Regions from separate parts of the Mycobacterium heraklionense genome, predicted to be linked through region 3. Evidence: riboswitches for the same ligand, from Rfam matches in the RefSeq annotation. Region 3 holds a riboswitch; each other region holds the start of a gene.
The links. A riboswitch is a leader RNA that binds a small molecule or an ion and turns the genes downstream of it on or off. The one in region 3 is predicted to bind cobalamin.
Positions count from the first base shown of each region.

Region 1 (4,820 bases), 2.5 Mb from region 3:
ACCGGCAGACCGGCGGGGCCGGCGGCCAGCACCGGGCCGCTGCCGGTGGACCCGTGCAGATACAGCGTCTCGTCGACCCGGGCGTGCGTGGTCGGCAGCACCACCGGATGGCCGTCGCGGGCATAACCCAGATGGCAGATCAGCGCCTCGTCCAGGATGCGGTGCACGACCTCGCGATCGTAGCGGGCCCGTTCCCGGTACCGGGTCGGGGTGGTCTGCGGTGTCGGTGCATAGGACACGGACTTGCCTCCAACTATGTACTAGTGCAATATAAAGTACGTGGCAGTACAATATCGGATTTCCGGTGAGGGTGCTGAGGCTATCGCGGCCAGCGTCGAGGAAGGCATCGCGGACGGTGCGCTGGCGCCGGGCGCAGCGTTGCCGCCTATTCGCGGTCTGGCGCAGCAGCTCGGGGTGAATCCGAACACCGTGGCCGCCGCCTACCGGCTGTTGCGCGACCGCGGCGCCGTCGAGAGCTCGGGCCGGCGCGGCACCCGGGTGCGCGACCGCCCGGCGACCACGCCGCGTTCACTGCGCGGGCTGGCCGTACCCCCGAACGTGCGGGACCTGTCCACCGGAAACCCCAACCCGGCACTGCTGCCCGTTATCGCCGCCGTGCCGGGACCCGTTGTGCTTTACGGGGATCCCCCGATCGCACCGGCACTGGCCGAGCATGCCGCGAGCGAGCTGGCCGCCGACGGCGTGCCGGCCGACCACCTGGCGGTCACCTCGGGAGCCCTGGACGGAATCGAGCGGGTGCTCAGTGCGCAGCTGCGCCCCGGTGACCGGGTGGCGGTCGAAGATCCGGGGTGGCCCAACCTGCTCGACCTGCTCGGCGCATTGGGGCTCACCCCGGAGCCGGTCGGGGTCGACGACGACGGTCCGCTGCCGGCCGACCTGGCCCGCGCGCTGCGGCGCGGGGTGCGTGCGGTGGTGGTGACCAGCCGCGCTCAAAACCCCACCGGTGCAGCGGTTTCCGCGGAGCGTGCCAACGTTCTGCGGGGGCTGCTGGACGAATCGGAGGTGCTGCTGATCGAAGACGACCACGGTGCGGCGATCGCCGGGGTGCCGCTGCACCCGCTGGCGGGCGTGACCCGGCGCTGGGCGTTCGTGCGATCGGCGGCCAAGGCGTATGGCCCGGACCTGCGGTTGGCGGTGCTGGCTGGGGATCAGCGCACCGTCGAGCGTGTGCAGGGTCGGCAGCGGCTGGGGCCGGGCTGGGTCAGTCACCTGCTGCAGAACGTGGCGGTCGAACTGTGGGACGATGCCGCGGCGGCGCGGCGGGTGGCCGACGCCGAAGCCGCCTACCGCGCGGCCCGCGTCGGGCTGTGCACGGCGCTGGCCGACCGGGGCGTGGTCGCGCACGGCCGTTCCGGGCTCAACGTGTGGATCCCGGTATCCGACGAGGCGGTGGCGATGACGGCGTTGTTCGCCGCGGGCTGGGCCGCGGCCCCGGGGGCGAGGTTCCGGATCCGCGGCACCCCGGGCCTGCGGGTCACCATCGCCGAGCTGGCCCCCGCCGACGTCGGCCCGCTGGCAGATGCGATCGCGGCAGCGGTGCGTGGCCCCGGCCGGGGCAGCGTGTAGCCGCGCTTTGCCGCCAGAGAGATGCGGTGGCGTGCGATAATGCACCGGTACGGCAACGATGGTGCAGGAAGCCGGTGTGAATCCGGCACGGTCCCGCCACTGTGATCGGGGAGCGACCCTCAACAGCCACGGCTCTTAGCGGAGTTGGAAGGCGAGGCGAGCGTTGATCCGAGAGTCAGGACACTCACATCGTCGCATCCTGCGACCCGGGGCGGTGTACCCCGAGAGAGCTGACGAACCCCTATGTTTCGCCCTTTTCGGGTGGCATCCGGCGGTCCGCGATGACGGCGCCGATCTGGATGGCCTCTCCGCCAGAAGTACATTCGATGTCACTGTCGGCCGGGCCTGGTGCCGGCCCCTTATTGTCGTCGGCCGCTGCGTGGAGCGCGCTGAGCACTGAATACGCCGAGATCGCCGACGAGCTGACGGCGGTGCTGGGCGCGGTCCAGGCCGGAGCGTGGCAGGGCCCGTCAGCCGACGCGTTCATGGCGGCCAACGTGCCCTACCTGGCGTGGTTGGTGCGTGCCGGTGGCGATGCGACGGTGACGGCCGCACAGCAGCAGACCGCGGCGGTGGCCTACACCAGCGCGTTGGCGGCGATGCCGACCATGGCCGAGCTGGTCGCCAACCATGTCACGCACGCGGTGCTGGTGGGCACAAACTTCTTCGGTGTCAACACGATTCCGATCGCGCTGAACGAGGCCGACTACGCGCGGATGTGGGCGCAGGCCGCCGCCGTGATGACCGCTTATCAGGCGGTGGCCGGCGCCGCGGTGGCGACCGCCGCGGCAGCTCAGACCGAACCGGCGCCCACGGTGCTCAAGACGCCCGGCAGTGCGGCGGATACCGCGCCGGAGCCACCGCAGTGGTTCCTCGACTTCGCCAAATGGCTGGAAAGTCTGGTGCCCAGTCCGCCCTATCCCGACAGCAGTCAGTACCCGCTGTATGCCGAGTTGCAGGAGTTCTTCAACAAGATCGGTTTCACCGGGTTCGCAGACCCGCTCGCCGATTTCTTCGCCAGCCTGCAGAACGGATCGTCGTTGCTGCCGCCGTGGGGTGTCCCGGGGTCGTGGCTGGCGTGGACCGGCAACCCGCTGGGCTACCTCAACCCCGCAAACCTGGCCTACATCTTCTCGGTGCCGCTGGACCCGGGCTCCTATTTCGCGTTCACCAGCATCGTGATCGTCGACGACCTGATCGCGATCATGTACACCGCGCTGTTCAACCCGCAGGGCCTGGGCCTGGTCATCCCGATGGCGATGGTCGAGATCGTCGGGTCCACGATCGGCAACACCATCCAGGCGCTCAACTACCTGATCACCCAGACGGCACTGCTGCCGGCGCTGTTGCCGGCGCTGGCCGCCACGACCGTGCTCACTCCGGCCGGAGTGATCGGGGGTCTGGGTATCGGGGCGCTGGCGCATCATGCGGCAGTCGCCGCGGTGCCGCCCCCGCCCGCCCCGCCGCCACCCGGGCTGGCGATGGCGCAGCCGCCGGCACCGGCTCCCGCGCCGGCTCCTGCTCCGGCGCCGCCACCCGCACCGGCGCCCGCCCCGGCCGCGGCCGCCGCACCGCCCCCCGGCGCGCCGCCGCCGACTCCCGCCGGGCCACCGTCGGTCACCATGCCGGCCTACATGTACATGGTGGGCGGTCTGGACATGGGCGCTCGACGGGGCTCGGGCACCAGCACTCGCAAGAAGGCGGCACCGAAACCGGACAGTGCGGAGGTTCCCGAGGCCGCCGCGGCGGAGCAGGTCGCGACGCAGCGGCGCCGGCGTAAGGCGAAGGCCGGCATGCTCGGGCGCGGCTACGAGTACATGGATCTGGAGCCCGGCCCGGTGCCGGAGGTGCCGGAACTCGCCGGGGCGGTCGCCTCGAGTCGAGGCGCCGCGGCGCAGGGCTTCGCCGGTGGCACCCACCGGGTTGCCCGCGCACAGCCGAGCGGGCTGACCGCGCTGGCCGACGATGGTTTCGGGGGCGGCGCGGTCAGCCCGATGATGCCGAATACCTGGCAGGGCTCCGAGGAATAGCGGGGGACCAGCCCCAATACCGTTCAGTCAAGACTGGACGGTATCGGGGTAGGCCGTGTTCACGGCGGGCCTCGTAGGGATAGTTGCCCGCCTCTGCGCGACAAACCGCCGCGGGCGCATCCACACCCGCAGTTTGTCGCGCAGAGGTGGGCAACTCTGCTATTCCCCGGTGCCGCTACGCCAGGGACTGCCCGGGGCTAGCCGCCGGGTCTGTTGGGGCGGTCCAGCTTCGGCTCTCCTTCGTCGAGTCTCGCTAACCGCCGCAGCGGATCTGACTCCCGCCGCGGTCCAGCGGGTCCGGCCCCAGGCCGAGGTACTTGTCGCGCAGCTTGTCCCACAACTCCAGCTGGCCCCACTCGGGCTCATCGCGCATCTGCTGGTCGTTGGTGAGGAACGGGTTCGGCAGCATCACCGTCATCATCTGCTCGTCGCGGCCGTTGAACAGGCGCACTCCCCACGACTGCGGGTTGCCGTCCTTGCCGATCCGGCGGTACAGCTCGGCCCGGGTGCAGCGGCGAATCCGGCCCAGCTCGTTTCCGCTGGCTCGGTGCTTGCCGATGCAGAGGTGAAAGTGCCAGCGGCCGAAATCGATAGTGGCGTAACCGTCGAGCATGGCGATCTTGCGCGGCGCGTTGGGCGCGGCCACCTCCCAGGCCGCGCCCTGCATGATGATGCCGAACCAGATCTCGTCCCAGTACTCGTCGAAGCACAGGTGCAGCAGATCCAGCAGGCTCTGCTGGTCGGTGGGCAACGGCCAGAGTTGTTCGCGGCCGCGGTCTTCGGTGTCGACGATCGGGGGATCGGCAACGACGGTGCCGGTGTTCTCGGTCATGGGAATCCCTTCCTCTATCGGTCCAAGCGAACCGGGGGTTTGTGGGTCAGTGCGCAGTCGCCGCACAGGCCGCCGCCGGGCGTGCGATAGAAAAGGCAGCAGCTGGTACGCCGGTAGTCCGTATCGGAACCGTTGAAACATATTGTGCCGGTGAGGCGTTCGTCGTCGCATAGCTTGCGGGCGAGAGCCCATCCCGGTTCGTCGGCAAGATCGCCACCGCTATGCCAGCGCAAGGCGCGGGCGGCACCCAGTACCGCGGAGGCGGCATTGCCGAGCAGCAGCCGTTCCGAGATCGGACCGAGCCGCTGCGCCGCGGCGGCTAACGGCTCCAAATGTCCGGTCAGGATCATGTCGGCCAGCGCCGGCTCCAG
Region 1 covers NZ_CP080997.1:3,770,778-3,775,597, reverse strand. Annotated here, with positions in the region: gene K3U94_RS17925 (pyridoxamine 5'-phosphate oxidase family protein) at 1-239, opposite strand, end outside; gene K3U94_RS17920 (aminotransferase class I/II-fold pyridoxal phosphate-dependent enzyme) at 280-1,587, shown strand; cobalamin riboswitch at 1,610-1,793, shown strand; gene K3U94_RS17915 (PPE domain-containing protein) at 1,914-3,617, shown strand; gene K3U94_RS17910 (DUF7676 family protein) at 3,871-4,449, opposite strand; gene K3U94_RS17905 (ATP-binding cassette domain-containing protein) at 4,464-4,820, opposite strand, start outside.
Region 1: it holds a riboswitch for cobalamin, as region 3 does, so the genes downstream of both, K3U94_RS17915 (PPE domain-containing protein) here and metE (5-methyltetrahydropteroyltriglutamate--homocysteine S-methyltransferase) in region 3, are expected to answer to the same signal.

Region 2 (9,366 bases), 2.5 Mb from region 3:
CGACCCGGCGGGCCAGCTCGTCGCGGGGCAGTGCGGTCAGGTCGGCGCCGTCGAGCAGAACCCGCCCGCCGAGCGCGGGCTGCAGTCCGGCCAGCGTGCGGATCAGGGTGGACTTGCCGGCGCCGTTGGGCCCGATCAGCACGGTCAGCTCGCCGCGGCGGGCCTGGGCGGCCAGCCCGGCCGCCACCGTCACCGACCGGCGCCGGCCGCGGTAGCCGATCACCAGGTCGGCAAGCTCGACCGCCGGTGCGGCCGCGGTGGGCGTCATGACGGCAACCCCGATCCACGACGGGCCCGCAGCAGCACGGTGATCACCACCGGCGCCCCGACCAGCGCGGTGACCGCGTTGATCGGGATGACCAGGTCGCTGCCGGGCACCTGGCTGACGAGGCCGCAGCCCAGCGCGGCGACCGCGCCCAGCAGGATCACCGCCGGGACCACCACCCGGTGGTCGGAGGTACCGACCACGATGCGGGCCACGTGCGGCACCACCAGCCCGAGGAACGCGATCGGTCCGCAGAACGCGGTCGTCACACCCGCCAGCAGGGACGCCGAGATGACCGTGACCACCCGCGCCCGATGCACGTTGATGCCCATCGTCGCCGCGTAACTCTCGCCGAGCAGCAGGGCGTTGAGCGGCCGGATCGTCAGCGCCGCGGTCACCAGCCCGAGCGCCACCAGCGGCAGCAGCAGCTCCAAATCGGCCCAGCCGGTCCCGGCGAAACTGCCCAGGCCCCACAGCAGGTACTGCTGCACCCGCTGCGGATCGGAGTACACCATCGCCAGACTCACCAGCGCGGTGCTGGCCGCCCCGAGCATCACCCCGATCAGCAGCAGCGTCGCCGCCGAGCGGGTCCAGCGCGACAGCACCAGCACCAGCGTGAGCATCGCCGCGGCGCCCAGGGCCGCCGCGATGACCTCCCCGGCGCGGCCCGCGCCGGCCATACCGGTGGAGAAACCGGCGCCGGCCGCACCGCCGAACAAAACCACCACCGCGACGCCGAGGCTGGCCCCGGAGCTCACGCCCAGAATGTAGGGATCGGCAAGCGTGTTGCGGAACAGGGTTTGCAGCTGCAGGCCGGCGACGCCGAGCGCGGACCCGGCGGCCAGCGCGGTCAGCACCCGAGGTAACCGCATGTTCCACACGATCACCTGCCAGCGCGGGTCGGAGGGTTCGGCGCCGAACAGCACCTGCACGGTGTCGAGCACCGGAACCCGCACCGGCCCGAGCACCAAACCCAGCAGGGCCAACAGGACCACGGCAGCGCCGAGCGCGGCCAGCACCAGGGCGAGACGCGGCTTCACCGCGGCACCCGCCGGTAGAACTCGAACGCGTGGTTGGCGACGAGCTCGGGATGCAGGATCGCGACGAGGTCGCCGAGCAGCAGATCAGGTCGCGCCGTGCCGCGTTCCCAGTAGAGATTGCCGCCTCCGGGTGTGATCGCCTTGGTGGCCGACCACACGTGACCGGTCCGCAGCGAGGTCAGCTCGCCGTAGCGGCTGTCGCGGGCCACCGCGTCGCCCAGGGTGTGCCAGTCGTCGGTGACCAGCCACACCGGCGCCGTGCCGGCACGGGCGTACACCGACTCGAAGTTCAGTTGCCGGTTCTCGGCGCCGGTGTCCGACAGCCAGGGGTAGGTGCCGCCGGCGTCGGCGACCAGACGTCCCGAGTAGCTGTCACCGGTGGGCATCGACCAGCTGCCGGAATACATGGTGCCGGCCAAGACCTCGACGGGCTTCGCTGCGGTGGCTTGGGCGGCCAGCGCGCGGTAGCGGTCGCGAATGGACTCATACGCCCGCCCGGCCTCACGCTCGGTTCCGGTCAGCGCGGCGAACACCTTGACCCACTCGGCCCGGCCCAGCGGAGTGGATTCCAGCCATTCGGCGTCGGCCAGCACGGGAATACCGGCTTCGCGCAGCTTGGCATAGCCGGGGTCATCGATCCCCTCGGTGACCAGCAGGTCGGGGCCCGCGCCGATCACGCGCTCGACATTGATCTGCCCGCCGGGTGCGTAGCCGACGATCTCACCGCTCTCGATGCGCGCGCGGATCTGCGGGTCGGCGACGGCGGCCGGGCTCGCGACCCCGGTGACCACGCCGGCTTGGCCGAGTTCGGTGATCATCGCCAGGTGCGTCGTCGAGCCCGAGTAGAGGCTGTGTACCGGGACGGTGATCCGCTGGGAGTGGGCAAGCTCGCCGGTCAGTGCCGGCGCGGGCGCGCCGCAGCGCACCAGCACATAGGACACCGGCTTACCGCCCAGGTAGGGCCGATTGACGGTCAGGATCTGGTAGCTGCCGCGGTAGGTGATGGAGAAGTTGGTGGCCTCGGTCAGCGTCGACTTGTCCGGAAAGTAGTCGGCGGCCGGATCGAAGTCGGTGATGCAGCCGGCACGTGCCTCCGGTGTGCGAGAGGCGGGTTCGCCGGAGCATCCGGCCAACGGGGTGGCCAGCGTGATCAGCAGCGCAAGGACTACCCGCAGCGCACGACACATGGGCGTGAGTCAGCTTCCTCGGGGTACACCGCCCCGGTACGCAGGACGCGATGACGTGAGTCTCCTGGCTCTCGGATCACTGCTCGCCTCGCCTTCCAACCCCACAAGTGGCGGGCCGTGGCTGATGAGGGTCGCTCCCCGATGACAGTGGCGGGACCGCGCCGGATTCGCACCGGCTTCCTCAATCGTCATCGCCTTACCGGCGACATTCTTGCATGCCGTGCTGGGCTAGGCTGGCCGCCGTCTCGTGGCATCAGGAACCCGGTGTGAATCCGGGGCGGTTCCGCCACTGTGTTAGCCAGATACTGGCCGCGGGACATCCGACTATGCGGGGCGCGAACCCCCAGGAGGAACCGGCTATGCGGCGCATCGCGCTCCTATCCACATCCGACACCGACCTGCTGTCCGCGCGGGCCAGCGGCGCGGCGTACCGGCTCGGTAACCCCGCACGCCACGACATCCAACCGCTGCTCGACGGGGTCGATGTGGTGGTGCTGCGAATCTTGGGCTCGTCGGCCGAGATCGCCGATGAGCTGAAGCTGCTGCGCGCGACCGGCTTGCCGCTGGTGGTGCTGGGCGGGGAGCGCTCACCCAACGCCGAGCTGATGGAGTGCTCCACGGTCCCGATCGGGCTGGCCGCGCAGGCGCATGCCTATCTCGCCGAGGGCGGGCCGGCCAACCTCGCGCAGCTGCACGCGTTCCTGTGCGACACGGTGCTGCTCACCGGGGAAGGCTTCGACGAGCCGGCGGTGATCCCGGAGTGGGGCTACGGGAAGCGGAGCGAGCCGCCCGCGGCTCCCGACGCGGTGCGGATCGGGGTGCTCTACTACCGGGCGCATGAGGTCAGCGGCAACGCCGGGTTCGCGCACGCCCTGGCCGACGCCATCGATGCCTGCGGCCGGGCAGTGGGGGTGCCGATCTTCGCCGCGTCGCTGCGCAACGCCCCCGACGAGCTCTTCGCCGCGTTGGGGCAGCTCGACGCGGTGGTGGTCTGCATGCTGGCGGCCGGTGGGGCGATGAACGCCACCGCCGGTGTCAGTGCCGGCGACGACGACGGCGCCTGGGACATCGAACGGATCGCGGCGCTGGACATCCCGGTGTTCCAGGGACTGTGCCTGGCGTCCTCGCGCGCGGACTGGGCGGCCAACGACGACGGCGTGACCCCGCTGGACTCGGCCACCCAGATCGCCATCCCGGAGTTCGACGGCCGGATCATCACGGTGCCGTTCTCCTTCAAGGAGATCGACGACGACGGGCTGCCGCACTATGCCGCCGACGCCGAACGCTGCGCCCGGGTCGCGGGTGTGGTGGTGAATCACGCTGTGCTGCGCCGCATTCCGAATGCGCAGAAGAAGCTGGCGCTGGTGCTGTCGGCCTACCCCACCAAGCACTCCCGGGTCGGCAACGCCGTCGGGCTGGACACCCCGGTGTCGGCGGTGCGGCTGCTGCGCCGGCTGGCCGACGAGGGCTACGACGTCGGGGACGGCTTCGGGGTGCTGGACATCGATGACGAGACGGCTGCCGGGGATCGGCTGATCCACACCCTGATCGAGGCCGGCGGGCAGGACGAGGACTGGCTGTCCGCTGCGCAACTGTCCGACGCGCAGGTCCGGGTCACCGCGCAGCAGTACGCGCAGTGGACCGCCGAGTTGCCCGACGAGCTGCGCGACGCGATGGCGACGGCGTGGGGCCCGGCGCCGGGCAAGCTGTTCGTCAACGATTCCGGCGAGATCGTGCTGGCCGCACTGCAATCCGGCAACATCGTGCTGATGATCCAGCCGCCCCGCGGGTTCGGGGAGAACCCGGTGGCGATCTACCACGATCCCGAGTTGCCGCCCAGTCACCACTATCTGGCCGCATACCGTTGGCTGGCACATGGTTTCGGTGCGCACGCGGTGATCCACCTGGGCAAGCACGGATCGATGGAATGGCTGCCCGGTAAGACCGCGGCGTTGTCTTCGGCGTGCGCCACCGACGCGATGATCGCCGACCTGCCACTGGTCTACCCTTTCCTGGTCAACGACCCCGGCGAGGGCGCCCAGGCCAAGCGACGGGCGCACGCCACCATCGTCGACCACCTGATCCCGCCGATGGCGCGTGCGGAGTCCTACGGCGACATCGCTCGGTTGGAGCAGCTGCTCGACGAGTACGGCAACATCGCCACGATGGACCCGGCCAAGCTGCCGGCGATCCGCGGCGAGATCTGGAACCTGATGCGGGCCGCGGAGATGCACCGTGATCTGGGCCTCGACGAGCGGCCCGAGGATGAGGAGTTCGACGACTTCCTGCTGCATGTCGACGGCTGGCTCTGTGAGATCAAGGACGCCCAGATCCGCGACGGTCTGCACGTGCTCGGCGGTGCACCGACCGGCCCGGAGCGGGTGAATCTGGTGCTGGCGATCCTGCGCGCCCCGCAGGTGTGGGGCGGGGTGGACCACGCCGTGCCCGGACTGCGGGCCGCGCTGGGCCTCAAGGAAGGCGCTGCCGCCGCCGCAGTCGACGAGATCGAGGACCGCGCGCGCGAACTGGTCGAAGCCATGGAGGCGGCCGGCTGGGAGACCGGTGTCGCCGACACGCTGCATCCCGACCCCGAGGTGTGTCGGGTGCTGAGATTCGCGGCCACCGAAGTGGTTCCGCGGCTGGCCGGCACGGCGGCCGAGCTGGACTCGGTGCTGCACGCGCTGGCCGGCGGGTTCGTACGGCCGGGACCTTCCGGGTCCCCGTTGCGCGGCCTGGTCAACGTGCTGCCCACCGGGCGCAACTTCTACACCGTCGACCCCCGCGCGGTGCCGTCTCGGCTGGCGTGGCAGACCGGTCAGGCGATGGCCGACTCGCTGGTGCGGCGCTACCTCGACGAGACCGGCGGCTACCCGGAGTCGGTCGGGCTGTCGGTGTGGGGAACCTCGGCGATGCGCACCTCGGGGGACGACGTCGCCGAGGTGCTGGCCCTGCTCGGCGTGCGGCCGGAGTGGGATGAGGCGTCCCGGCGGGTCTCTGGGCTCGAAGTGGTTTCGCTGGCCGAGCTCGGTCGGCCCAGAATCGATGTGACGGTGCGGATCTCGGGGTTCTTCCGGGATGCCTTCCCGCACGTGGTGACGATGCTCGACGACGCGGTGCGGCTGGTGGCGGCGCTCGACGAACCCGACGAGGCGAACTTCGTGGCGGCGCACGCCCGCGCCGACCTCGCCGAGCACGGCGACCTGCGTCGGGCCACCACCCGGGTCTTCGGTTCCGCACCCGGTTCGTACGGGGCCGGGATCCTGCAGGTGATCGAATCCGGAACCTGGCGTGACGACAAGGACCTGGCCGAGGTGTACACCACCTGGGGCGGGTTCGCCTACGGCCGCGGACTGGACGGCTGCGCCGCATCCGAGGACATGCGCACCAACTACCGCCGGATCAAGGTGGCGGCCAAGAACATCGACACCCGCGAGCACGACATCGCCGACTCCGATGACTACTTCGTCTATCACGGCGGCATGATCGCGACCGTGCGGGCGCTCACCGGCGCCGACCCGAAAGCCTACGTGGGGGACTCGACGTCGCCGGACGCCGTCCGCACCCGCACGCTGGCCGAAGAGACCGCGCGGGTGTTTCGGGCCCGGGTGGTCAACCCGCGCTGGATCTCCGCGATGCGCCGACACGGCTACAAGGGTGCGTTCGAACTGGCCGCCACCGTCGACTATCTGTTCGGGTTCGACGCCACCGCGGGAGTGGTGCACGACTGGATGTACGAGAAGCTCGCGGCCGAGTACGTCCTGGACCCGCAGACTCGGGAATTCCTCGACAAGTCCAACCCGTGGGCGCTGCACGGCATTGTGGAGCGACTGCAGGAGGCTGCCGACCGGGGCCTGTGGGAGCAACCCGACCCGGAGACCCTGGCGGCATTGCGGCAGGCTTACCTGGACGTCGAGGGGGACCTGGAGGACCGGTGAAGGTTTGGATTCTCGGTGTCGGCATGGGGCCTGCGCACGTCACCGCCGAGGTCGCCGACGCGCTGCGATCGGCCGACTACGTGGTGGCCCCCGAGAAGTCCTCCGACGACGCCCTCTTGGCACTTCGGCGGGCAGTCGTGGACGCGTACGCCGGCACGGTTCCGATCGTCACCGTCTCCGACCCGCGCCGGGACCGTTCCCCGGGGCTGACGACGGCCGGGTATGAGAACGCCGTCGCCGACTGGCATGCGGAGCGCGCGGCGCGCTACGCCGAGGTGCTGCGTGAGCGGGGAGGAACCGCAGCATTTCTGGTGTGGGGTGACCCGGCGCTGTACGACTCGACGATCCGCATTGTCGAGCAGGTGAAAGCCCTTGGGCTTGAACTGGATTACGATGTGCTGCCCGGGATCAGCGCCCCGCAGCTGCTGGCGGCCCGGCACCGGATCGTGCTGCACGAAGTGGGTCGGCCGGTGCACATCACCACCGGCCGGCGACTGCTCGAGGCGGTCGATGAAGGCCAGGACAACATCGTCGCGATGCTCAACAGCGAGCTCGATCTTTCCGCGGTGGCCGACTGGACGATCTGGTGGGGCGCCAACCTCGGCGCGACGGGGGAGCGACTGATCAGTGGCCGAGTCGCGGACGTCGCCGACGAGATCGCGGCCGCCCGTGGCGCGGCCAGGGCCGAGGCGGGTTGGGTGATGGACGTGTTCCTGGTGCGGCGAACCTGATGGCGGGCATCCTGATCGCCGGAACCACCAGCGACGCCGGAAAGACCGTGGTGGCCACCGGTGTGTGCCGGGCGCTGGCCCGCCGCGGTGTGCGGGTGGCGCCGTACAAGGCGCAGAACATGTCGAACAACTCCATGGTGTGTGTCGATGCCGACGGCGTGGCGACCGAAATCGGCCGGGCGCAATGGATTCAGGCCTGCGCTGCCCGAGTCGAGCCGGAGCCCGCCATGAATCCGGTTCTGCTCAAGCCCGGCAGCGACCAGCAGAGTCATGTGGTGTTGATGGGCCGGCCGTGGGGAACCCTGTCGTCGTCGAACTGGATGCACGGCCGAGCGGAGTTGGCCGCGGCGGCGCACAGCGCCTACGACGATCTCGCCGGACGCTATGACGTTATCGTCGCAGAGGGGGCAGGTAGTCCGACCGAGATCAATTTGCGGGCAGGCGATTACGTGAACATGGGCCTGGCTCGGCACGCCGGCCTGCCGGTGGTGGTCGTCGGCGACGTGGACCGCGGCGGGGTGTTCGCGGCGTTCTTCGGCACCGTCGCCCTGCTGTCGAGCGAGGACCAGGCGCTGGTGGCCGGGTTCATCGTGAACAAGTTCCGTGGCCAGCAGCGGCTGTTGGAGCCCGGCCTGGCCGATCTGGAGCGCCTCACCGGCCGACGAGTGTTCGGCACGCTGCCGTGGCACCCGGAGCTGTGGCTGGACTCCGAGGACGCGCTCGACCTGGACGGCCGGCGCTCGGCGCGCACCGCGGCGCGACGGGTTGCGGTGATCCGGCTGCCACGGATCAGCAATTTCACCGACCTGGACGCACTCGGGCTGGAACCCGAGCTGGACGTGGTGTTCGCTGCCGACCCGCGCGGGGTGTCCGACGCCGATCTGGTGGTGCTGCCCGGAACCCGGGCAACGATCAGCGATCTGGCCTGGTTGCGGTCGCGCGGAATCGACTCCGCGATCGCCGCGCACGCCGCCGCGGGCAAGCCGGTACTGGGGATCTGCGGGGGCTTCCAGATGCTGGGCCGGATGATCCGCGATCCCCAGGGAATCGAAGGAGCGCCCGAGGTGGCCGGGCTGGGTCTGTTGGACGTCGAAACAAGCTTTGCCGCAGACAAGGTGCTGCGCCTGTCCGACGGCGGCTACGAGATCCACCACGGCCGCATCACCCGCGGTGACGGTGCCGGTGAGTTTCCCGGCGGCGCCCGGGCTGCTCAGGTGTTCGGCACCATGCGGCACGGTGCCCTGGAGTCCGACGCGCTGCGCGCGGCATTCCTGCGTGACACCCTGGGCCTGGAGCCGTCGGGTGTGTCCTTTCCCGCCGCCCGGGAGCGTCGCCTCGACCTGCTCGGGGATCTGATCGAAGAACACCTGGACGTCGACGCCGTGCTGGAGCTGGCGGGCGGCGGGCCGCCGGCGGGACTGCCGTTCCTACCGCCGGGGGCACCGTGACGCGCCTGTTGCTGCTCGGCGGCACCGCCGAAGCCCGAGCACTCGCCGATCGGCTGGTCGCCGCGGGTGTCGACGTCACGACCTCGCTCGCCGGCCGGGTCGCCGACCCACGGCTGCCGACCGGGGCGGTGCGGATCGGCGGATTCGGCGGAATCGACGGTCTGCGAGCGGCATTGGCCGCCTACGACCTCGTCGTGGACGCCACCCACCCGTTCGCGACGACGATGTCGGCCAACGCGGCCGCGGCATGCGCGGCGGCCGGGCGGCCGCTGCTGCGGCTCGAGCGGCCCGGCTGGTCGCAGCGCGCCGGACAGTCGTGGCAGTGGGCCGACTCGCACGCCCACGCCGCGCAGATCACCGCCCGGCTGGGGCGGCGGCCGGTGCTGACCATCGGGCGTCAGCAGTTGGCGTCGTACCTGCCGGCGCTGGCCGACGCGGAGGTGCTGGCGCGGGTGGTCGAGCCGCCGTCGATCAGCCTGCCGCCCAACTGGTCGGTGATCAGGGACCGGGGTCCCTACGCGCTGCCCGGTGAACTCGAGTTGCTGCGCGATCACCGCGCCGATGTGGTGGTCACGAAGGACTCCGGGGGTGAATACACCTGGCCGAAGATGCTGGCCGCCGAGGAACTCGGCCTGCCGGTGGTGATCGTGCGCCGCCCGGCCCGGCCGGCGGGCGTGCCGGCAGTGTACGACGTCGAACGAGCGCTGGCCTGGGTGCTATCCGGCGATTGAGGCGACCTGCAGTGCGGCGCCCGCGGTCA
Region 2 covers NZ_CP080997.1:3,760,282-3,769,647, reverse strand. Annotated here, with positions in the region: gene K3U94_RS17905 (ATP-binding cassette domain-containing protein) at 1-268, opposite strand, end outside; gene K3U94_RS17900 (FecCD family ABC transporter permease) at 265-1,305, opposite strand; gene K3U94_RS17895 (ABC transporter substrate-binding protein) at 1,302-2,492, opposite strand; cobalamin riboswitch at 2,530-2,718, opposite strand; cobalamin riboswitch at 2,707-2,820, shown strand; gene cobN (cobaltochelatase subunit CobN) at 2,852-6,427, shown strand; gene cobF (precorrin-6A synthase (deacetylating)) at 6,424-7,158, shown strand; gene K3U94_RS17880 (cobyric acid synthase) at 7,158-8,606, shown strand; gene K3U94_RS17875 (cobalt-precorrin-6A reductase) at 8,603-9,337, shown strand; gene K3U94_RS17870 (hypothetical protein) at 9,323-9,366, opposite strand, start outside.
Region 2: it holds a riboswitch for cobalamin, as region 3 does, so the genes downstream of both, K3U94_RS17895 (ABC transporter substrate-binding protein) here and metE (5-methyltetrahydropteroyltriglutamate--homocysteine S-methyltransferase) in region 3, are expected to answer to the same signal.

Region 3 (9,366 bases):
AGTCCAGGTAGGCCGCCTTGTCGGCGTCGCGCACCGGCAGCAGCTCGCGCAGCGCGGGCTCGTCGACCTGGATCACCGCGATGCCGGCCTTCTCCAGGTCCACCGTCTCTTCGCGGATGGCCAGCGCCACCTGGTAGGCGGTGTCGGCCAGCGGCTGGTCGTCACGGACGAACGACCAGGCCAGGATGGTGACCGGACCGGTGAGCATGCCCTTGACCGGCTTGTCGGTCAGCGACTGGGCGTAGGTGGCCCAGTCGACCGTCATCGGGTGCGGCCGCGTGACGTCGCCGAACAGCACCGGCGGGCGCACGCAGCGGCTGCCGTAGGACTGCACCCAGCCGTTGCTGGTGGCGAAGAAGCCGTCCAGCTGCTCGGCGAAGTACTGCACCATGTCGTTGCGCTCCGGCTCGCCGTGCACCAGCACGTCCAGGCCCAGCTCCTCCTGCAGCTTGATGACGGCCGCGATCTCGGCCTTCATCCGGTTGGTGTACTCCGCGTCGTCGATCTCTCCGGCCACCAGCGCGGCACGGGCCTTGCGGATCTCCACGGTCTGCGGAAACGAGCCGATCGTGGTGGTCGGCAACGGCGGCAGGTGCAGCCGCTCGTCCTGCGCGGCGCGGCGCGCCTCGGCCGAACCGCGCTGGATCCCGGCCTCCTTGATCTTGGCGATCTGGGAGCGCAGCGCCGCGTTGTTCAGCCGCGGGTCGGACTTGCGGGAGGCGACCGCGGCGTTGGACGCGGCGATCTCGTCGACCACCGCTTCGCGGCCCTCACGCAGCGCGCGGGCCAAGGTGGCCACCTCCGTCACCTTCTCGGCGCCGAACGCCAGCCAGCTGCGCAGCGCGTCGTCCAGACCGGTCTCGGGCTCCAGCGAGTAGGGCACGTGCAACGTCGAGCACGACGTAGACACAGCTACGGCACCGGCTGGACCCAGCAGCGCCGCCAGCTTGGCCAGCGCGGCCTGCAGGTCGGTGCGCCAGATGTTGCGGCCGTCGACGACACCGGCGACCAGCGTCTTGGAGGCCAACTCCGGCACTGCGGCGATGGCGGTGTTGGGGCCGTAGACCAGGTCGACGCCGATCGCCTCGACCGGGGTGCGGGCCAGGGCCGGCAGCCCGGCGCCGGGGTCGCCGAAGTAGGTGGCCACGAAGATCGACGGCCGCTTGCTCAGCCCGCCGAGGCGGTTGTACACCTGCTCGGACAGCGCGGGGGCGTCGGCAGAGATGTCGGTCACCAGCACCGGCTCGTCGATCTGTACCCACTCGGCGCCGGCGTCGGCCAGCTTGCCCAGCAGCTCGGCGTAGACATCGGTCAGCTCGTCGAGGCGGGAGATCGGCGCAGGCGCACCGTCGACGGCCTTGCTGAGCAGCAGGAACGTGACCGGTCCGATGATCACCGGACGGGCCACGTTTCCGCCGAAGCCCTGTCCCTGGGCCTCGGAGAGCTCGGAGAGCACCTTGGCGGGGTTCAGCGTGAACGTCGTGTCCGGGGCGATCTCGGGAACGATGTAGTGGTAGTTGGTGTCGAACCACTTCGTCATCTCCAGCGGGGCGATCTCCTTGTTGCCCCGGGCCGCGGCGAAGTAACGGTCCAGCTCGTCGGCGACGCCGGCCACCCGGGCCGGGAGAGCACCCAGCAGCACCGCGGTGTCGAGCATCTGGTCGTAGTAGGAGAACGTGTTCACCGGCACCGAGTCCAGCCCGGCGGCGGTCAGCTGAGCCCAGGTGTCGCGGCGCAGGCCGGCGGCCACCTTCTTCAGTTCGTCCTGGCCGATCCGGCCGGCCCAGTAGCTTTCGGTGGCGCGCTTGAGTTCACGTCGAGGCCCGATTCGCGGCGAGCCGAGAACGGTTGCGGTAAAAGGTTGAACGGTCACGATGTGGTCCTTCAATTGACGAGGGTGGGTCAACGCCAGCAGCCGCCCAGCTGATCCGGTCCCGTGCCTATATAAAGCACTATAACCCTCAAAACCAGACGCCCATTCCGCGAGGCGTTGATCCGCCGGGCGCGGCGCGCCCGGCACAACGGGCAGGTATTCGGACTCGCAGGCGCGCACCGAGGTGCTCCTAGTGGCCGTCGCTTCCCAGCCGGTGGGCGAACCCGTGACCAGTGCTTTGTGACGGCGGTCGTTCCTGCATACCGCTGCGGGACAGTCCCGGATTCTCACCGGGTTCCCTCTCGCGCTCCGCGGAAAACCGCGTTGCGCTCGATGCCGAAACCGCCTTGCGGCGACGACGGCAAACCAGTTGCGTGATCGAGATTACCCTGGCCGACCGGCCGCAAGTGCCTCCGGGATGGGCGTCCGGCCGTCGTTGAACTCGATGGTGCGCCCGACCGTCGAGTCGTTGGACAGGCAGGCCGCGATCGCTAACGCGACGTTGCCGCGTGACACCTGTCCTTTGTTGGCGTCCGGGCCGACGGCGATCCGGCCGGTCGCAGGATCGTCGGTGAGTCGGCTCGGCCCCAGCACCGTCCAGTCCAGATCCGTGGCCCGCAGGTGGGCGTCGGCGGCGGCCTTGGCCTGCGCGTACGGGAAGAACGGATCCTCTTCGGGAACACCATGGTCGGGGCCGGCGCCGAAATAGGACACCATCACGAACCGCCGGACACCGGCTTTCGCGGCGGCGTCGATGCTGCGGATCGCCGCGTCGCGGTCCACGGCGTAGGTGCGTGCCGGGTTGCCACCGCCGGCGCCGGCGGAGAACACCACCGCGTCATGGTCGGCCACGAGCCGGGCCAGGCCGTCGGTGTCGAGCTGCTCGATGTCGGCCACCACCGGGACCGCGCCGGTGATCGCGACCTCTTCGGCGTGGTCGGGGTTGCGGAACACCGAAGTGACCTGGTCGCCGCTCCCGGCGAGGAGGCGGGCGAGCAGCAGGGCGACCTTGCCGTGGCCGCCGATGATCACGGTGCGTGCCATGGAATCGACGGTACGCGGAAGCCCGGAGTGACCCCCGCTGACGCCGGCCGAGCGCGCCGGTCGACAATCGAGGCAACAAGACCCCAAACGAACTTAAGGAGCACCCATGGCTGAAGCCGTCATCGTCGAAGCGGTGCGCGCGCCTGTCGGCAAGCGCAACGGCGGACTGTCCGGGGTACACCCGGCCGAGCTGTCCGCCCAGGTGCTCAACGGGCTGGTCAACCGGGCCGGCGTGGACCCGGCGCTGGTCGACGACGTGATCTGGGGTTGCGTCATGCAGGCCGGGGAGCAGGCCCTCGACATCGGTCGTACCGCCGTGCTGAGCGCGGGCTGGCCGGAGACGGTGCCCGCGGTGACCGTGGACCGCCAGTGCGGGTCCAGCCAGCAGTCGGTGCACTTCGCCGCCGCCGGCGTGATCGCCGGACACTACGACGTCGTGGTCGCCGGCGGCGTCGAGTCGATGTCGCGTACCCCGATGGGCTCCTCGCTGGCCAACGGCGGGCGCCCGTACGGGGAGTCCTTCAAGGCGCGCTACAGCCAGACCCCCAACCAGGGCATCGGCGCGGAGATGATGGCCACCAAGTGGGGCCTGAGCCGCACCGCGCTCGACGAGTTCGCGCTCGCCTCGCACGAAAAGGCCGGTGCCGCACAGGACTCCGGTGCCTTCAAGGACGAGATCGTCTCGATCACCGACTCCGAGGGCAATGTCGTCAGCGAGGACGAGGGCATCCGCCGCGGCACCACGCTGGAGAAGATGGCACAGCTCAAGCCCGCCTTCAAAGAGGACGGCGTGATCCACGCGGGTAACTCCAGCCAGATCTCCGACGGCTCGGCGGCGCTGCTGTTCATGTCGGCGGCCAAGGCACGCGAACTGGGTCTGACCCCGCTGGCGCGGGTGCACACCGCGACGCTGGCCGGTGCTGACCCGGTGATGATGCTGAGCGCGCCGATCCCGGCAACCCAGAAGGCGCTGCAGCGCTCCGGTCTGAGTGTCGACGACATCGGGGTGTTCGAGGTCAACGAGGCGTTCGCCCCGGTGCCCATGGCCTGGCTGGCCGACATCGGTGCCGACCCGAAGAAGCTCAACCCCAACGGCGGTGCGATCGCGCTGGGCCACCCGCTCGGCGGCTCCGGCGCCCGGATCATGACCACCATGCTCTACCACATGCGCGCCAACGGGATTCGCTACGGACTGCAGACCATGTGTGAAGGCGGCGGCCAGGCCAACGCGACCATCCTGGAGCTGCTGTGAGTGCTGGAGCTGCTGTGAGTGACGCGGCCGTTCTGGTAGAACGGCGCGGAAACGTCCTGCTGATCACGATCAACCGGCCCGAAGCCCGCAATGCGATCAACGGCGCCGTCAGCGCCGGCATCGGCGACGCCTTGGCGGCGGCTCAAGACGACGACGAGGTGCGCGCGGTCGTTCTCACCGGAGCCGGCGACAAATCGTTCAGTGCCGGAGCCGACCTCAAGGCGATCGCCAACCGGGAGAACATCTACCACCCCGAACACCCGGAGTGGGGTTTCGCCGGCTTCGTGCAGCACTTCATCGACAAACCCGTCATCGCGGCGGTCAACGGCACCGCGCTGGGAGGCGGCACCGAGATCGCGCTGGCCAGCGATCTGGTGATCGCCGAGCAGCGTGCCCAGTTCGGGCTGCCCGAGGTCAAGCGCGGCCTGATCGCCGGCGCCGGCGGGGTGTTCCGCATCATCGATCAGCTGCCCCGCAAAGTTGCCCTGGAGCTGCTCTACACCGGGGAGCCCATCTCGGCGGCCGACGCGGCCCGCTGGGGACTGGTAAACCGCGTGGTCGAGGACGGCGGGGCGCTGGAGGCAGCCCTGGAGCTGGCCGAACGGATCACCGGCAACGCGCCGCTGTCCGTGCGGGCCAGCAAGCGGATCGCCTACGGCGTCGATGACGGGGCCATCCCCGGCGAAGTGGACGGTTGGGCCCGAACCGGCCGAGAGTTCTCCGCCCTGCTGCGGTCCGAGGACGCCAAGGAGGGACCCCGGGCGTTCGCCGAGAAGCGCGCACCAGTGTGGAAGGCGCGTTGAGCGGCGTGCCCGAGCCGCTTCTCATCTCCATCCGCGGGCGCGCCCCGCAGCTGCACCCGGAGGCCTGGGTGGCGCCCAACGCCAGCCTGATCGGCCAGGTCAGCCTGGCCGCCCGGGCCAGCGTCTGGTACTCGGCGACGCTACGTGCCGAGGTCGAGCCGATCGAGATCGGCATCGACACCAACATCCAGGACGGCGTGACCGTCCACGTCGACAAGGAGTTCCCCTGTCGAGTCGGGGCGCACGTCAGCGTCGGGCACAACGCGGTGCTGCACGGCTGCACAATTGAGGACGACTGCCTGATCGGGATGGGAGCGATCGTCCTCAATGGCGCCGTGGTGGGGGAGGGGTCGCTGGTCGCGGCCGGTGCCGTCATCCCGCAGGGGATGGTGGTGCCGCCGCGGTCACTGGTGTCGGGGGTGCCGGGCCGGGTACGACGAGACCTGAGCGAGGCCGAGGTCCGCAACAATCGGTACAACGCCGCGGCGTACCGGCGACTGATCGAAGTCCATCGAGCGAACTAACGCATTCGGGCCACCGGCCGCCGTTTCGCCGCTACGTTTTAGGGACGTTGCTCAACCCGCCGCTGAGGGGACGTCCTCCTATGACCCAGATCAGTCCATCCCGCCCCGGCCTGCTGCGCGAGATCACCGACATCATGACCAGGGTCGCCCTGCCCTATCACGAACCGCGGGCAGTGGTGCAGCGGCGTCGCGTCGTCGTCGGAGTGGTGGTGCTGATCGGTGCCGCGGTGCTGGTCGCCATGCACAGCAAGCTTCCAGGCGACCCGGCGTTCTACTGGCTGTCGCTGGTCTTGGCCGCGGTCTGGACCGTGGGGGCCGTGGTGGCCGGACCGCTGCACCTGGGGGTGTTGCGGTTCCGCGGGCGCAACGAGCGGCCGGTGTTCACCGGCACCGGCGTCGGCCTGGTACTCGGCGGGGTGTTCCTGCTGGGCGGGCTTGCGGTGCAAGACATTCCGCCGCTGGCCGATCAGGTGGTCGCGATCCTGGCCTACACCACCGAGGTCTCGTGGCGGCTGGTGGTGCTGATCGCCCTGGTCAACGCGATCGCCGAGGAGCTGTTCTTCCGCGGCGCGCTGTTCAGCGCGTTCGGTCGCCGCTCCCCGCTGGTGTTTTCGACCCTGCTCTACGTTGCGGCGATGATGGCCGCAGGCAACCTCATGGTGGGATTGGCTGCGCTGGTGCTCGGCACCGTCTGCGCCATCGAGCGTCGAGCCACCGGTGGGATACTGGCGCCCGTGCTGACCCACCTGGTGTGGGGGCTGATGATGGTGCTGGCGCTGCCCCCGATTTTCGGGATGTAGCCCCCAAATTCCGCGCGAGTGTGCGTGTTTGCCCCGCGACACGCCGTCGCGCGTGGCATTCTGCGCACGCTCGCCAAATCAGAAGTCGGTGAAATTGGCCGAACGACGCTCCTGAAAAGCGCGGGCTCCCTCGCGGAAGTCGTGGGAGTTCAACAGGATTGACTGCCCGACGTACTCACGGTCCAGGGCCGCGTTCAGCTCGGTCAAGGTCGCGGCGTTGATGGCCTGCTTGGTCTTGGCCAACGCCTTGGCCGGGCCGGCCAGCAAGGTGGCCAGCAGCTTGTCCACCTCGGCGTCGAACTCCTGCGCCGGGTACACCGCGCTGATCAGCCCCCACTCCAGTGCTTCGGCAGCCGACAGTCGTTCGGCCAGCAGCGCCAGCCGCATGGCGCGGGTGCGGCCGACGGCCGCGGCGACCAGCGCTGAGGCGCCACCGTCGGGCATCAGCCCAATCTTGGTGAACGCCAACAAGAAAAATGCCTTGTCCGAGGCCACGACCAGGTCGCAGGCCAGGGCCAGGGATACCCCGACGCCGGCGGCCGGACCCTGCACCACGGCCACCACCGGCCGCGGCAGCGCGACGATCGCCCGGATCGCGCGGTTGGCCTCGACGATGATCTCGGTCGGCAGCTCGTCGGCTGCGTCCTCGGCGCCGATCCCGGCTCCGGAGCTGAACCCGCGCCCGGCGCCGCCGAGCCGCACCGCGCGCACCCGCGGGTCGCGGGCGGCGGCTTCCATCGCGTCGGCGATACCGGCCAGCACCGGCGTGGTCACCGAGTTGAGGCTGTCCGGGCGGTCGATGGTCACCGAGAGGACCCCGTCGGCCAGGGTGACGGACACACCCGCCGTCGGGGCGAGGGTGTCGATGCCGGAGTCGATTGCAGTCATGGGTGTCACCTTAGGATGCAGATCACACAGGCACACGACGAGGAGGCAGATATGGCGGGACCACTGGCGGGGCTGCGGGTCATCGAGCTGGCCGGGATCGGACCGGGACCGCACGCGGCGATGATCCTCGGCGACCTGGGCGCTGACGTGGTCCGCGTGGAGCGGCCGCAGAAATTCGGTGGCGGGGCCAGCAAGGACACCATGCTGCGCAACCGGCGCTCGGTGACCGCCGACCTGAAGTCGCCGGAAGGCCGCGACCTGGTGCTGCAGCTGGTGGCCAAGGCCGACGTGCTGATCGAGGGCTTCCGGCCCGGCGTCACCGAGCGGCTCGGCCTCGGCCCCGAGGACTGCGCCAAGGTCAATGAGCGGCTGATCTATGGCCGCATGACCGGCTGGGGGCAGACCGGCCCGCGTGCTCAGCAGGCTGGCCACGACATCAACTACATCTCGCTGAACGGGCTGTTGCACTCCGTCGGCCGCAAGGGCGAACGTCCCGTGCCGCCGCTGAACCTGACCGGCGACTTCGGCGGCGGGTCGATGTTCCTGCTGGTCGGCATCCTGGCCGCGCTGTGGGAGCTGCAGCGTTCCGGCAAGGGTCAGGTGATCGACGCGGCGATGGTCGACGGGGCCAGTGTGCTCTCGGCGATGATGTGGAGCTTCCGCTCGCAGGGGCTGTGGAGTGACGAGCGTGGCGTCAACATGCTCGACACCGGTGCGCCCTACTACGACACCTACGAGTGCGCCGATGGGAAGTATGTGTCGGTCGGCTCGATCGAGCCGCAGTTCTACGCGGAACTGCTGGCCAAGCTGGAGCTGGACCCCGCCGAGTTGCCGGCGCAGAACGACGTCAGCGGCTGGCCCGTGCTGCGGGAGAAGCTGACCGCGGCGTTCGCCGCCCACGACCGTGACCACTGGGCTCAGGTGTTCGCCACCTCCGATGCCTGCGTGGCGCCGGTGTTGGCCTTCAACGAGGTGCAGGCCGACTCGCACATCACCGAACGCGACACCTTCTATGACGTCGACGGTTATCTGCAGCCGATGCCGGCGCCGCGGTTCTCCCGCAGCGTTCCCGACGTCCCGACGCCGCCGGCCGTTCTGGGAGCCGACAACGAGACCATCCTGAACGACTGGGTATAGTCCCGACCAACCAGACGGTTGGGACTGAGAGGGGCCAAGGGAGTGCAGATCAAGGACGCGGTAGCCGTTGTCACCGGCGGTGCCTCCGGGTTGGGGTTGGCGACGGCCAAACGCCTGCTGGATGCGGGTGGCCAGGTCGTGGTGATCGACCTCAAGGGCGAGGACACCGTCAAGGAGCTCGGTGACCGGGCCCGCTTCGTGGAGGCCAACGTGGCCGACCCCGATGCGGTCAGCGCGGCCCTGGACGTCGCGGAGTCGCTCGGCCCGGTGCGGATCAACGTGAACTGCGCCGGCATCGGCAATGCGATCAAGACGCTGAGCAAAGATGGCGCGTTTCCGCTGGATGCCTTCACCAAGATCATTCAGGTCAACTTGATCGGCACGTTCAACGTCCTGCGGCTGGCAGCGGAGCGGATCGCCAAGACCGAGCCGATCAACGGTGAGCGTGGCGTCATCATCAACACCGCCTCGGTGGCGGCGTTCGAGGGCCAGATCGGGCAGGCCGCCTACTCGGCGTCCAAGGGCGGCGTGGTCGGTATGACGCTGCCGATCGCCCGTGACCTGTCGCGTGAACTGATCCGGGTCTGCACCATCGCTCCGGGCCTGTTCAAGACGCCGCTGCTGGGCTCGCTGCCTGAGGAGGCGCAGAAGTCGCTGGGCGCGCAGGTGCCCCACCCGTCGCGGCTCGGTGACCCCGACGAGTACGGCGCACTGGCCGAGCACATCATCAACAACCCGATGCTCAACGGCGAGGTCATCCGCCTCGACGGTGCGATCCGGATGGCCCCGAGGTAGGAGAGACGATGGCTATTACAACGAAGTTCACCGAGGTATTCGGGGTCGAGCACCCCATCGCTCAAGGCGGCATGCAGTGGGTGGGTCGCGCGGAGCTGGTGGCGGCGGTGGCCAACGCCGGGGCGCTGGGTTTCCTCACCGCGCTCACCCAGCCGACGCCGGCCGACCTGGCCAACGAGATCGCCAAGACGCGGGATCTGACCGACAAGCCGTTCGGGGTGAACCTGACCATCCTGCCCGCGATCAACCC
Region 3 covers NZ_CP080997.1:1,293,670-1,303,035, forward strand. Annotated here, with positions in the region: gene metE (5-methyltetrahydropteroyltriglutamate--homocysteine S-methyltransferase) at 1-1,873, opposite strand, end outside; cobalamin riboswitch at 2,008-2,213, opposite strand; gene K3U94_RS06195 (SDR family oxidoreductase) at 2,258-2,917, opposite strand; gene K3U94_RS06200 (thiolase family protein) at 3,024-4,169, shown strand; gene K3U94_RS06205 (crotonase/enoyl-CoA hydratase family protein) at 4,184-4,972, shown strand; gene K3U94_RS06210 (gamma carbonic anhydrase family protein) at 4,978-5,496, shown strand; gene K3U94_RS06215 (CPBP family intramembrane glutamic endopeptidase) at 5,577-6,296, shown strand; gene K3U94_RS06220 (enoyl-CoA hydratase) at 6,375-7,184, opposite strand; gene K3U94_RS06225 (CaiB/BaiF CoA transferase family protein) at 7,236-8,321, shown strand; gene K3U94_RS06230 (3-hydroxyacyl-CoA dehydrogenase) at 8,364-9,116, shown strand; gene K3U94_RS06235 (NAD(P)H-dependent flavin oxidoreductase) at 9,125-9,366, shown strand, end outside.

Region 4 (5,593 bases), 2.5 Mb from region 3:
ATCAGCGCGTCGGTGCCGCAGCTGGTCGCCGCCATCAAGGAGTTGCAGGGCAAGGGCTTCGCGCTGCCGGACTTCCCCGAGGACCCGAAGACCGACCGGGAGCGCGACGTGCGCAACCGCTACGCCAAGTGCCTGGGAAGCGCGGTGAACCCCGTTCTGCGGGAAGGCAACTCGGACCGTCGAGCGCCCAAGGCGGTCAAGGAGTACGCACGCAAGCACCCGCACAGCATGGGCGAGTGGTCGCAGGCGTCGCGCACTCACGTGGCGACCATGAAGCACGGCGACTTCTACCACGGTGAGAAGTCGATGACGCTGGACCACGACTGCGACGTCAAGATGCAGCTGAAAGCCAAGAGCGGCAAGACCATTGTGCTCAAGGAGAAGGTGTCGCTGCTCGACGGCACCGTCATCGACTCGATGTTCATGAGTGTCAAGGCGCTGCGTGAGTTCTACGAGGAGCAGATGGAGGACGCCCGCAAGACCGGCGTGATGTTCTCCCTGCACGTCAAGGCCACCATGATGAAGGTCAGCCACCCCATCGTGTTCGGCCACGCCATCAAGGTGTTCTACAAGGACGCCTTCGCCAAGCACCAGGCGCTCTTCGACGACCTCGGCGTCAACGTCAACAACGGCCTGGTCGACCTCTACAGCAAGATCGAGGCGCTGCCGGCCTCCAAGCGTGAGGAGATCATCGAGGATCTGCACGCCTGCCACGAGCACCGTCCCGAGCTGGCGATGGTGGACTCGGCCAACGGCATCACGAACTTCCATTCGCCCTCGGACGTGATCGTGGACGCCTCCATGCCGGCGATGATCCGGGCCGGCGGCAAGATGTACGGCGCCGACGGGCGGCAGAAGGACACCAAGGCGGTCAACCCCGAGTCGACGTTCGCGCGGATCTACCAGGAGATGATCAACTTCTGCAAGACCCACGGCCAGTTCGACCCGGCCACTATGGGCACGGTGCCCAACGTCGGTCTGATGGCACAGAAAGCCGAGGAGTACGGCAGCCACGACAAGACCTTCGAGGTCCCCGAGGCCGGTGTCGCCGAGATCGTGGACCTGGCCACCGGCGAGGTGCTGCTGAGCCAGAACGTGGAGACCGGCGACATCTGGCGGCTGTGCACCGTCACCGACGCCGCCATCCGGGACTGGGTGAAGCTGGCCGTCCAGCGGGCCCGGGCATCGGGCATGACGGCGGTGTTCTGGCTGGACACCGAGCGTCCGCACGAGGCCGAACTGCGCAAGAAGGTCAAGACCTATCTCAAAGACCACGACACCGAGGGCCTGGAGATCCAGATCATGCCGCAGGTGTGGGCCATGCGCTACACGTGCGAGCGGCTGATCCGCGGCCAGGACACCATCGCCGTCACCGGCAACATCCTGCGCGATTACCTGACCGACCTGTTCCCGATCCTGGAGCTGGGCACCAGCGCCAAGATGCTGTCGATCGTGCCGCTGATGGCCGGGGGCGGCATGTACGAGACGGGCGCGGGCGGCTCGGCCCCCAAACACGTCAAGCAGCTGGTGGAGGAGAACCACCTGCGCTGGGATTCACTCGGCGAATTCCTGGCGCTCGGCGCCAGCTTCGACGATCTGGGCGCCAAGACCGGCAACCCGCGGGCCAAGATCCTCGGCCAGACGCTGGACGCGGCGATCGGCAAGCTGCTGGACAACAACAAGAGCCCGTCGCGCAAGACCGGGGAGCTCGACAACCGTGGCAGCCAGTTCTACCTCGCCAAGTACTGGGCGGAGGAGCTCGCCGCGCAGACCGAGGACGCCGGGCTGGCCAAGCACTTTGCCGCGTTGTCGGACGCACTGGACAAGAACGAGGACGTCATCCTGGGCGAACTGGCCGAGGTCCAGGGCAAGCCGGTGGACATCGGCGGCTACTACGCGCCCGACCACGACCTGACCTCGGCGGTGATGCGGCCCAGCCCGGCGCTGAATGCGGCGATCGACGCCAAGGACTGACTCGGCAGCCGACCTGGGAGTGGGTCACTCCAGGATGGCGAGTACTTCGTCGAGAGTGGCGGTGCCGCCGACCTGATTCAGTCGCGTGGTGTCGAACATCGCCGGGCCGGTGGCGGCCGTCTCGGTCAGCAGGTAGCGGCCGGTGCCGGGGGCGCGGCGCACGGTGTCCTCGGCCGCGCAGGTGCCGATCAGCTTCACCGCGTCGGCGAAGTTGATGCCCACCTGGAACACCTCCGGTTCGGCTTGCAGTACGCCGGTCAGCCGGGTGATGAGGTTCTCCGGGGCAAAGAACCGCCAGCCCGAGTCCAGCCGCAACCAGTAGCGACCAACGACGGCATCGCTGATTTCGGTGCCGGGATCGGCGAACTCCACAAACGGATACCGCTGCGCCAGCAGCCCCCGATCTTCGGCTGACAGGCCGGTGTCGATCACCAGGAAGCGTCCGGCGCGCGCCACGTCGAGGCAGCAGTGCAGGAGCGAGTTCAGGGTCTGCTCGGTGCTGGCTCGGTCGGGCCCGGTGCGCAGGCTGACCGTCACCTCAGTGTCAGGCGGCCCGGCAACCAGGTTGTGCGCCAAGGCTTCCGGGTAGCTCGATGCCGCGTCGAGCATGGCCGGAACCGAAAAGTCGCGGTTGGAAGCGATGCGTTGCCGTTCGTCATCGGGGACGTCGGCGAGGGCCAGCAGGCCTCGGCACAGCGTGAACGCTTCGTCGTGGTTGCCGAGCCAGGAGGCGCACACCGCACGCTCGTCGGTCGCGCGGAAGGTGTAGACCCCCGCATCGACCCAGAGGTTGTCGTCGGGCATCGGGATTTCCTCGGCTTGTCTGGCGAAGAGGTGACCGAGCTCGTAACGCCCCGCGGAGCGGTAGGCGAACGCGATGCAATACAGCGGTTCGGCACGGGTCGGCCGAAACTCCCAGGCCCGTAGGTAAGCGGCCTGCACCTCCGGCCACGGTTCACCGAGTACTTCCATGGCGCCGGCTTTGCGGTACAGCGAGAAGTAGACCTCTTCGTCGTAGCCCCCCATTTGAGTCCGCCGTTCGTACCACGTGATCGCGGCGGCGTAATCCTCGAGATCGAAGCAGCTCTGCGCCAGATAAAAGACCGACCTCGCGTCCTCGGGATTGCATTCGACCTCGGCTAGTAGGAGATCCCGGTCGCGGGCATACTTCTGTGGATCCAGGTTACGGGCGCCCAGGCGCCGTGATTCGATGGCGAAGTCGTCGTTGAGGCGGGAAGTGACGTGGTCTTCATCGCATTCGACGTACTCGTGGACCACACCGACGTAGCGCACCGGCAGCCCATCGCGGAACATCTGAGGGCGCCAGCCTCTGACGGCTTCCTGCCGGATACGGAACTCGTAGATGTCGGCGTCCAGGCCGGTGAAATCCGGTGTGCCCACGAGCGTGTCGTCGGCGTCGATCACCAAGATGTAGTCGGCGCGGCCCTGGGCCAGGGTCAGTGCCTCGGTGCGGTTGTGCCCGAAGTTGTGCCAGGGCCGCTCGTACAGCTCGCCGGGAATGCCCAGGGTGGCCATGTGGTCGCGGATGATCTGTTGGGTGCCGTCCTGCGAGCCGGTGTCGACGATCACCCACGAACTGATGTAGGGCGCGGTGGCGTCCAGCACCTCCCGAATGATGTGGGACTCGTCTCGCACGATCATGTTGAGGCAGATCGTGGGGGTGTTCGCCGGATCGGACACGGTCGGCAGATTACCTGGTGCCCGGTGAGTGTGAGTCCACCGACGAAAGCGCCGGGAGATTCGCCGTGGATTTCACAGTCGGCGGTGGTCAAGGCGCCGGGCGTGCGACAATTCGCCGGTAAGGCGATGACGATGTAGGAAGCCGGTGCGAATCCGGAGCGGTCCCGCCACTGTTATCGGGGGAGTGAACTCACCCGAGAGCCAGACACTCACGTCGTCGCAACCTCCGATTCGGGGCGGGTAACCCGAGAGAGCTGACGAACGTGACCGCGCCGATCTGGATCGCGTCTCCGCCCGAAGTCCACTCGACATTGCTGTCGGCCGGACCTGGGGCCGGTCCACTGTTGGCGTCGGCGACGGCATGGAGCTCGTTGAGCACCGAATACGGTGCGGTCGCCGACGAGTTGACGGCGCTGCTGGGAGCAGTGCAGGCCGGGGCCTGGCAGGGCCCGAGCGCCGAAGCGTATGTGGCGGCCAACCTGCCGTACCTGGCGTGGCTGATCCAGGCCCGCATCGCCAGTGCCCTCACCGCCGCCGCGCAGCAGACCGCCGCCAGCGCCTACAACAGCGCGCTGGCAGCGATGCCGACGCCGGCGGAGCTCGCGGCCAACCACGCCACCCACGCGGTGCTGGTGGCCACCAACTTCTTCGGCGTGAACACCATCCCGATCACGCTCAATGAGGCGGACTACGGCCGGATGTGGTCGCAGGCGGCCACCGTGATGGCCACCTATCAAGCCGTTGCCGGCACCGCGGTGGCTTCGAGCCCGCAGACGTCCGCGGCGCCGCAGATTGTCAAAGCGCAGTCCGCGGACGCCAGCCAACCGCAGCTCCCGCCGGATCGGCAGAACGAGATCATGGAATGGCTGCAGAACAGCGGCTATACCGACTTCTACAACAACGTGCTGCAGCCGATGATCAACGAGCTGGCGAACAACCCCTTCTTCTCGTCGATGTTCGGCGGGTTCGACCCCTGGCTGCCCATCCTGGGCAACCCGCTGGGCTTCCTGAGTCCCTACAACATTGCGTTCGCGATCGGCTACCCGATGGACTTCGGCTCGTTCGCCGCCTACCTGTCGCAGACGTTCGCGTTCATCGGCGCCGATATCGCCGCGGCGTTCGCATCCGGCAATCCCAGCACCATTGCCTTCACGCTGATGTTCACCGCCGTGGAGGCGATCGGCACGATCATCACCGACGTGATCGCGCTGCTCAAGACGTTGCTGGAGCAGGCTCTGGTGTTGATTCCGGTAGTGCTGCCGATGCTGACCGCGGCGCTGGCGCCACTGGCCGCGGCACCGTTGGCGGGACTGGCGGGGCTGTCCGGTCTGGCTGCGCTGCAGGCCGTACCGGTGCCGTTGGCCCCGGTCCTGCCCCCGCCGTTCGCCGGACTGACGGTGGCTCCCACGCCGCCGGCTCCCGCGCCGGCCCCCGCTCCCGCTCCGGCCCCCGCGCTGGCGACGCCGACGCCGCCCGGTGCGCCGCCTGCGCCCCCGCCGCCGCCCGCGCCACCGCTGTCCCCGGGCGACAGTCTGGCCGCGATGTATCTGGTCGCCGGCGTGAGCCAGCAGGCTCGCCGGCCCGCGGGCACCGGCGCACGGCGCCGCCGCCAGGCGCCCGAGCCCGACACCAGCGAGGTGCCGGCGCCGGTGGCCGCCGAGGCGAAGGCCAAGGCTCGCCGGCGTCGCAAGGCGAAGGTGGACATGCTCGGCCGCGGCTATGAATACATGGACCTGGAGGACGCCGCGGACGACGTGGTGCCGAGCGGACTCACCGCCCTTGCCGCGGACGCTTTCGGCGGCGGCGCCACCACCCCGATGACGCCGGGCACCTGGATGCCGGAGTACGGCAGGCAGACGAGCTAGGGGCTGTCAGCGCGGTCTGCGGTAGGACTCCAGATAGGACGGCAGCGCGATGG
Region 4 covers NZ_CP080997.1:3,775,969-3,781,561, reverse strand. Annotated here, with positions in the region: gene K3U94_RS17940 (NADP-dependent isocitrate dehydrogenase) at 1-1,974, shown strand, start outside; gene K3U94_RS17935 (glycosyltransferase) at 1,999-3,675, opposite strand; cobalamin riboswitch at 3,767-3,908, shown strand; gene K3U94_RS17930 (PPE family protein) at 3,939-5,540, shown strand; gene K3U94_RS17925 (pyridoxamine 5'-phosphate oxidase family protein) at 5,547-5,593, opposite strand, start outside.
Region 4: it holds a riboswitch for cobalamin, as region 3 does, so the genes downstream of both, K3U94_RS17930 (PPE family protein) here and metE (5-methyltetrahydropteroyltriglutamate--homocysteine S-methyltransferase) in region 3, are expected to answer to the same signal.